DNA from 2 places in the Micromonospora sp. CPCC 205546 genome. Region 2 is predicted to be linked to the other one. Evidence: predicted binding sites of a transcription regulator. Region 2 holds the regulator's gene; the other holds the start of a gene.
What was found. The regulator HrcA, encoded in region 2, represses chaperone genes, less so after heat shock. The targets are predictions, from matches to a motif close to GGTTNGCACNCTCNNNNNGAGNGTGCNAACC.
Positions count from the first base shown of each region.

Region 1: a site for HrcA is predicted at 1,862-1,892, ahead of groES (co-chaperone GroES). Genes of this name have one in related genera too.

Region 1 covers NZ_JBAKHL010000037.1:43,883-47,376, forward strand. Annotated here, with positions in the region: gene groL (chaperonin GroEL) at 1-1,343, opposite strand, end outside; gene groES (co-chaperone GroES) at 1,414-1,728, opposite strand; gene V6U77_RS18285 (THUMP-like domain-containing protein) at 1,978-3,219, shown strand; gene ybaK (Cys-tRNA(Pro) deacylase) at 3,294-3,494, shown strand, end outside.
Region 2 covers NZ_JBAKHL010000053.1:32,758-36,251, reverse strand. Annotated here, with positions in the region: gene hemW (radical SAM family heme chaperone HemW) at 1-295, shown strand, start outside; gene V6U77_RS22450 (DUF4870 domain-containing protein) at 336-1,034, opposite strand; gene hrcA (heat-inducible transcriptional repressor HrcA) at 1,267-2,289, shown strand; gene dnaJ (molecular chaperone DnaJ) at 2,363-3,494, shown strand, end outside.

The sequences.
Region 1 (3,494 bases), on a different contig from region 2:
GGCTCGACCAGCGCCTTGCGCACGATCGAGACGCCGACCTTCTCGTCACCGGTGAAGCCGAGGTCGTCCTCGAGCACCGGCAGGATCTGCGCCAGGGCGGCACCACCGCCGGGGACGGTGCCCTCCTCGACCGCGGCCTTGGTCGCGGCGATCGCGTCCTCGATGCGGTGCTTGCGCTCCTTCATCTCGACCTCGGTCGCGGCGCCGACCTTGATGACCGCGATGCCGCCGGAGAGCTTGGCCAGCCGCTCGGCGAGCTTCTCCCGGTCCCAGTCGGAGTCCGAGGCCTCGATCTCCTTGCGGATCTGCGCGACCCGGTCGGCGACCTCGCTGGACTGGCCTCCGCCGTCGACGACCGTGGTGTTCTCCTTGTCGACCACGACGCGCCGGGCGGTGCCGAGCACCTCCAGGCCCACCTGGTCGAGCTTGTAGCCCAGCTCGGGGGCGACCAGCTCGGCGCCGGTGAGGATCGCCATGTCCTGCAGCATCGCCTTGCGGCGGTCGCCGAAGCCGGGGGCCTTGACCGCGCAGACCTTGAGGGTCTTGCGGATCGAGTTGACCACCAGCGTCGACAGCGCCTGGCCGTCGACGTCCTCGGCGATGATCAGCAGCGGCTTGCTGTTCTGGAGGACCTTCTCCAGCAGCGGCAGCAGCTCCTCGATCGCCGAGATCTTCTGCGTGGTGATCAGGATGTACGGGTCCTCCAGGACCGACTCCTGCGACTCCACGTCGGTGACGAAGTTCGGCGAGATGAAGCCCTTGTCGAACTGGAGACCCTCGGTCACGTCCAGCTCGGTGTGCAGGGCGGAGCCCTCCTCGACGGTGATGACACCGTCGCGGCCGACCTTCTCCATCGCCTCGGCGATCAGCTCGCCGATCGTGGCGTCCTGCGCGGAGATCGTCGCCACGTGCGCGACCGACTCCTTGTCGGCGACCTCGACGGCGCGGTCGAGCAGCGCCTCGGAGACCTTGGCGGCCGCCGCGTCGATGCCCCGCTTGAGGCCGGCCGGGTTGGCGCCGGCCGTGACGTTGCGCAGGCCCTCGCGGACCATCGCCTGGGCCAGCACGGTGGCGGTGGTGGTCCCGTCGCCGGCGACGTCGTTGGTCTTGGTCGCCACCTCCTTGACCAGCTGCGCACCGAGGTTCTCGTAGGGGTTGGTGAGCTCGATCTCCTTGGCGATGGTCACGCCGTCGTTGGTGATCGTGGGCGCACCGAATTTCTTGTCCAGGACGACGTTGCGCCCGCGCGGGCCGAGGGTGACCTTGACCGCGTCCGCGAGGGCGTTGACACCGTGCTCGAGCAGGTGCCGGGCGTCGTCCGAGAAGCTCAGGATCTTCGCCATGTATGTCCCTTCGAAGCGACGTCGCCCCGGCCCGGCGAGCCGGACCGGGGCGACGACACTGATCGGTTGCTTACTTCTCGATGACCGCGAGGACGTCGCGGGCGGAGAGCACCAGGTACTCCTCGCCGGCGTACTTGACCTCGGTGCCGCCGTACTTCGAGTAGATGACGGTGTCGCCGACGGAGACGTCAACCGGGATCCGGTTGCCCTTGTCGTCGATCCGGCCCGGGCCGACAGCGAGGACGGTGCCCTCCTGCGGCTTCTCCTTGGCGGTGTCGGGGATCACGATGCCCGACGCCGTGGTGGTCTCAGCCTCGTTCGCCTGGACCAGGATCCGGTCCTCGAGCGGCTTGATCGCAACCTTGGTCGCGGTAGTCACGGGCATACCCTCCTGGGGTACTGGTTTCGTTACCGACCGGCAAGCCGGCCAGCGTCAATCTGCCACATGCCACCGGGCGGGGCCGTCGTCGCGGGTGCCGGTCCGCCTGGCGTTCAGCGCCCGGGCCACGGGGCCCGGAAGCTGGCACCCTCGGGGTGAGAGTGCTAATCGCAGGTTATTCCTCGGCTAGCACTCCGTCAAGGAGAGTGCCAACCCGCCGCTCGGCGCGTCGGGTCCGCCGACCACAATGACGGGGTGGATCTCGACCAGTTGGCCGCCCTGCGTACGCCCGAGGGGTCGGCCGCGCTCGACGCCGCCGCGCGGGTGGCCGGCGGCGACCCGCTGACCGCGGTGGCCGCGCTCCGCTCGGCCGGCCTGCCCGCCGGGCTCGCGTCGGCCGCGCTGACCCAGGCCGAGCTGCGGCGCCGGGCGGTCGGCAAGTTCGGGCCGGTGGCGGCGGGGATGTTCCTCACCCGGGCCGGGCTGGAGCAGGCCACGCGCGGCGTCGTCGCGGCGCGGCGGGCCGGGCGGCTGCGGGCCGCCGGGGTGCGCACCCTCGCCGACCTCGGCTGCGGTCTCGGCGCGGACGCGCTCGCCGCCGCCCGCGCCGGCATCCGGGTGTACGGCGTGGAGGCCGACCCGGTGACCGCCGCGATGGCCGTCGCGAACGCCGAGGCCGCCGGGCTGGCCGAGCTGTTCACGGTGGAGTGCGGCGACGCCACGGCGTTCGACGTGGGCCGGGTCGACGGGGTGTTCTGCGACCCGGCGCGGCGCAGGGCCGGCACCGGGCGGCGGATCTTCGACCCGAACGCCTACTCCCCGCCCTGGGACTTCGTGGTCGGGCTGGCCGAGCGGGTGCCACACACCGTCGTGAAGGTGGCGCCCGGCATCGACCACGCACTGATCCCGGCGGGTGCCGAGGCGGAGTGGGTGAGCGTCGACGGCGACCTGGTCGAGGCGGCCCTGTGGTGCGGCGACCTGGCGCGGGTCCCCCGCCGCGCCACCGTGCTGCGCGGCAGGGAACGGCCCTCCGTCGACGCCCCCGGCGCGAAGGAGGGCCCGGCCGACCGATCGGCCGGCCCCCGCCAGCTGACCGGCTCCGGCGACGTCGAGGCCGCCGTCGGCCCGGCGCGCCGCTTCCTGTACGACCCGGACCCGGCGGTGGTCCGCGCGCACCTGGTCGCCGAGCTGGCCGACACCCTGGGCGCGACGCTGGCCGACCCGAGCATCGCCTACCTCTACGCGGACGCGCCGACGCCGACGCCGTTCGCCCGCTGCCTGGAGGTCACCGACGTGCTGCCGTTCTCGCTCAAGCGGCTGCGGGCGCTGCTGCGGGAGCGCCGGGTCGGGCGGGTGGAGATCCTCAAGCGCGGCTCCGCGCTGGAGCCGGAGAAGCTCCGCCGGGACCTGCGGCTGGCCGGGAACGAGGCGGCCAGCCTGGTGCTGACGCGGGTCGCCGGGGCGCCGACGGTGCTGCTCTGCCGGCCGGTCGGGTAGCGCGCGAGCGGTGCACCCCGGCGTCCCGCCCTTTCGGGTCGCGGGTCGCGTGGCTGCGGGTTAGCTTGACCGTCATGGCGGGACGGGGCACTCCGGCGACGGCGCTGCTGACGAGGCGGAAGATCCCGCACAGCACCCACCCGTACGACGTCTCCCCGGACGCGCCCCAGTACGGCGCGCTGGTCGCGGCGGCGCTGGGGGTGCCGCCCGAGCGGGTGTTCAAGTCGCTGGTGACCGAGGTCGACGGCGCGCTGACGGTGGCGGTCGTACCGGTC
Region 2 (3,494 bases):
GTGGAACGTCAAGCACCCCACGACGTACGCGAAGCGGCTGGCCGCCGGCGGGTCGCCCGGCCTGGCCCGGGAGGTGCTCACCGCCGACGAGGCGCACATGGAGGACGTCATGCTCCGGCTGCGCCTCGCCTCCGGGCTGCCCCTGGACGCCCTGGACGAGGCCGGCCGGGCGGGCGCCGCGCGGGCCCTGGCCGCCGGGCTGCTGGCCGCCGATGGGCACGCGGCCGGGCGGGCCGTGCTGACCCTGCGGGGCCGGCTGCTCGCCGACGCGGTCGTGCGCGACCTGCTGCCGTGAACCGCGTGCCGGGGCCGGCCGGGGGAGCGGCCGACCCGGGTCACCTGGTGAAGGCGTAGGTCATCGGGTAGCGGTAGAGCACGCCCTCGTTGGCCTTGACGCCGCCGACGATGCCGAAGATCAGCGGCACCAGCCAGACGAGCATCGGGACGAAGAACAGCACCCCGCAGGTGATCAGCGTGACCACCCAGCTCAGCACCCCGACGATCGTCCAGGTGAGCTGGAAGTTCAGCGCCGCGACGGCGTGCGCCCGGGCGGTCGGCGACTGCTGCCCCCGGGCCATCAGCGCGATGAGCGGCGCCAACCAGCCGAGCAGGCCGCCGCCGACGATCACGCCGGCCGCGCCGCCGAAGTGGGCGATCAGGGCCCAGTTCTTGTCGTCGTTGCTGGCGTAGCCGCCCGTCGGCGGTGCGTAGCCGCCACCGGCCGGATAGCCGGCCCCGGGCGGGCCGTAGCCGCCGGGCGGGGGATAGTCGCCGGGCGGGCCGTAGCCACCGGGCGGGGGGAAGCCACCGGGCGGGGGGTAGTCGCCGGGCGGAGGGTAGCCGCCCGACGACGGCTGGTCGCCGGTGGGCGGCGGATAGTCACCGGGTGGAGGATGGCTGCCCGGGCCCGGCGCCCCGGACAGTGGTGCGGTGGGGTCGCCGCTGCCGGCGTGGCCGGGAACCCCCGACGGAGCGGTGGGGTCCGGCGGGAAGCCGGGGTCCCCCGCTCCGGGAGGGCGAGGTGGTTCAGTCATGAAGGTCACGGTAGGGGCAGCCGGCAAGGCGGCACCAGCGCGACACCGGTCGGGACGTCCGAAATGACCGCTGCCGGGTGGTGTCGCGCGGTCGCCGATCTGACTGATCGCCCCAGGTCGATCATCGCGCCGGCGGCCCCGCCGACGTAGACTGGCACTCGCTACAGTCGAGTGCCAGCAGCCCGCTCCGGCCCCGTGTGCCGGTGCCGACGTGCGACAGGAGGTGGGGAGGATGGGTCTCGACGACCGCAAGCTCGCCGTGCTGCGCGCGATCGTCGAGGACTACGTCGCCACGCAGGAGCCCGTCGGCAGCAAGGCGCTGGTCGAGCGACACCAACTGGGGGTCTCGCCGGCGACCGTCCGCAACGACATGGCCGTGCTGGAGGAGGAGGGCTACATCCGCCAGCCGCACACCAGCGCCGGCCGGGTGCCCACCGACCGGGGCTACCGGCTCTTCGTGGACCGGCTGTCCCGGGTGAAGCCGCTCAGCCCGGCCGAGCGCCGGGCGATCGAGCGGTTCCTGGTCGGCGCCGTCGACCTCGACGACGTGGTGCACCGCACGGTCCGGCTGTTGGCGCAACTCACCCGGCAGGTCGCCGTCGTGCAGTACCCGAGCCTGGCCCGATCCTCGGTGCGCCACCTGGAGCTCGTGCCGATCTCCACCACCCGGCTGATGCTGGTCATGATCGCCGACACCGGCCGGGTCGAGCAGCGGCTGGTCGAACTGCCCGCGCCGATCCCCGCCGACGACGTCACGGACCTGCGCCGGCTGGTCAACGAGAAGCTGGTCGGCACCCGGCTGTCGGAGACCCCGCCGCTGGTGCAGGCGCTGGTCGAGGAGGCCGTGCCGCACCTGCGTCCGGCCATGACCACCCTCTCCACCGTGCTGCTCGAGACGCTGATCGAGCGGCACGAGGAGCGGATCGCGCTGGCCGGCACGGCCAACCTGACCCGCGGCGGCCTGCTCGACTTCCAGGGCTCCCTGCGCCCCATCCTGGAGGCGCTGGAGGAGGAGGTCGTCATGCTCAAGCTCATCGGCGAGGCGGAGCCGAGCACGACGCGGGTGCTGATCGGCGACGAGAACGAGATCGACAACCTGCGCGCCGCCTCGGTGGTCAGCACCGGCTACGGGCCGGGCGCGACCAGCGTCGGCGGGCTCGGTGTGCTCGGGCCGACCCGGATGGACTACCCCGGCACCATCGCCACGGTGCGGGCCGTGGCACGCTACGTGGGCGAGCTGCTGGCCCAGAACTGACCAGTCAGGGCCGACGGCCGGCTCCGGCCGCCGACCGGCGCAACGCGAGACGAACATGAGGACACGGAACGCAGTGGCCAGGGACTACTACGGCATTCTCGGGGTGAGCCGGGAAGCCTCCGACGACGAGATCAAGCGCGCCTACCGAAAGCTGGCGCGACAGTTCCACCCGGACGTGAATCCGGATCCGGAGGCCCAGGAGAAGTTCAAGGACATCAACGCCGCGTACGAGGTCCTCTCGGACGACCGGAAACGGCAGATCGTCGACCTGGGCGGCGACCCGCTCGCCCCCGGCGGCGGGGGCGCGGGAGGCCCGGGCGGTCCCGGCGGCGCCGGACCGTTCGTCGGCTTCCAGGACATCATGGATGCCTTCTTCGGCGGCGCGGCCGGCGGTTCGCGGGGCCCGCGACCGCGGACCCGGCCCGGCGCCGACGCGATCCTGCGGCTGGAGCTGGACCTGCACGAGACCGCGTTCGGCGTCGAGGCGCCGATCACCGTCGACACCGCCGTGCTCTGCACCACCTGCTCCGGCGCCGGCACGGCGGCCGGCACCCACCTGGCCACCTGCGAGGCGTGCGCCGGCCGGGGCGAGGTGCAGTCCGTGCAGCGCACCTTCCTCGGTCAGGTGGTCTCCGCCCGGCCGTGCACGGTCTGCCAGGGGCACGGCACCACCATCCCGCACCCGTGCCCGACCTGCGCCGGCGACGGCCGCGTCCGCACCCGGCGCTCGCTGACGGTCAAGATCCCGGCCGGTGTCGAGGACGGCATGCGCATCCGGCTCGCCCAGCAGGGCGAGGTCGGCCCGGGCGGCGGCACGGCCGGCGATCTCTACGTGGAGATCCACGAACGGCCGCACGACGTCTACTCCCGCAAGGGCGACGACCTGCACTGCCGGGTCACGGTGCCGATGACCGCGGCGGCCCTCGGCACGCGGCTGACCATCAAGACGCTGGACAGCGAGGAGACGGTCGACGTCAAGGCCGGCACCCAGCCGGGCAGCACGCTGCGGCTGCGCGCCCGGGGCGTGCCGCACCTGCGCGGCACCGGCCGGGGTGACCTCTACGTCCACCTCGACGTGCGCACCCCGACCAAGCTCGACGCCGACCAGGAGAAGATGCTGCGCGACTTCGCCAAGACCCGGGGCGAGGAGGTCGCCGAGCTCAGCAAGCAGGGCGGCTTCTTCTCGCGGATGCGCGACGCCTTCA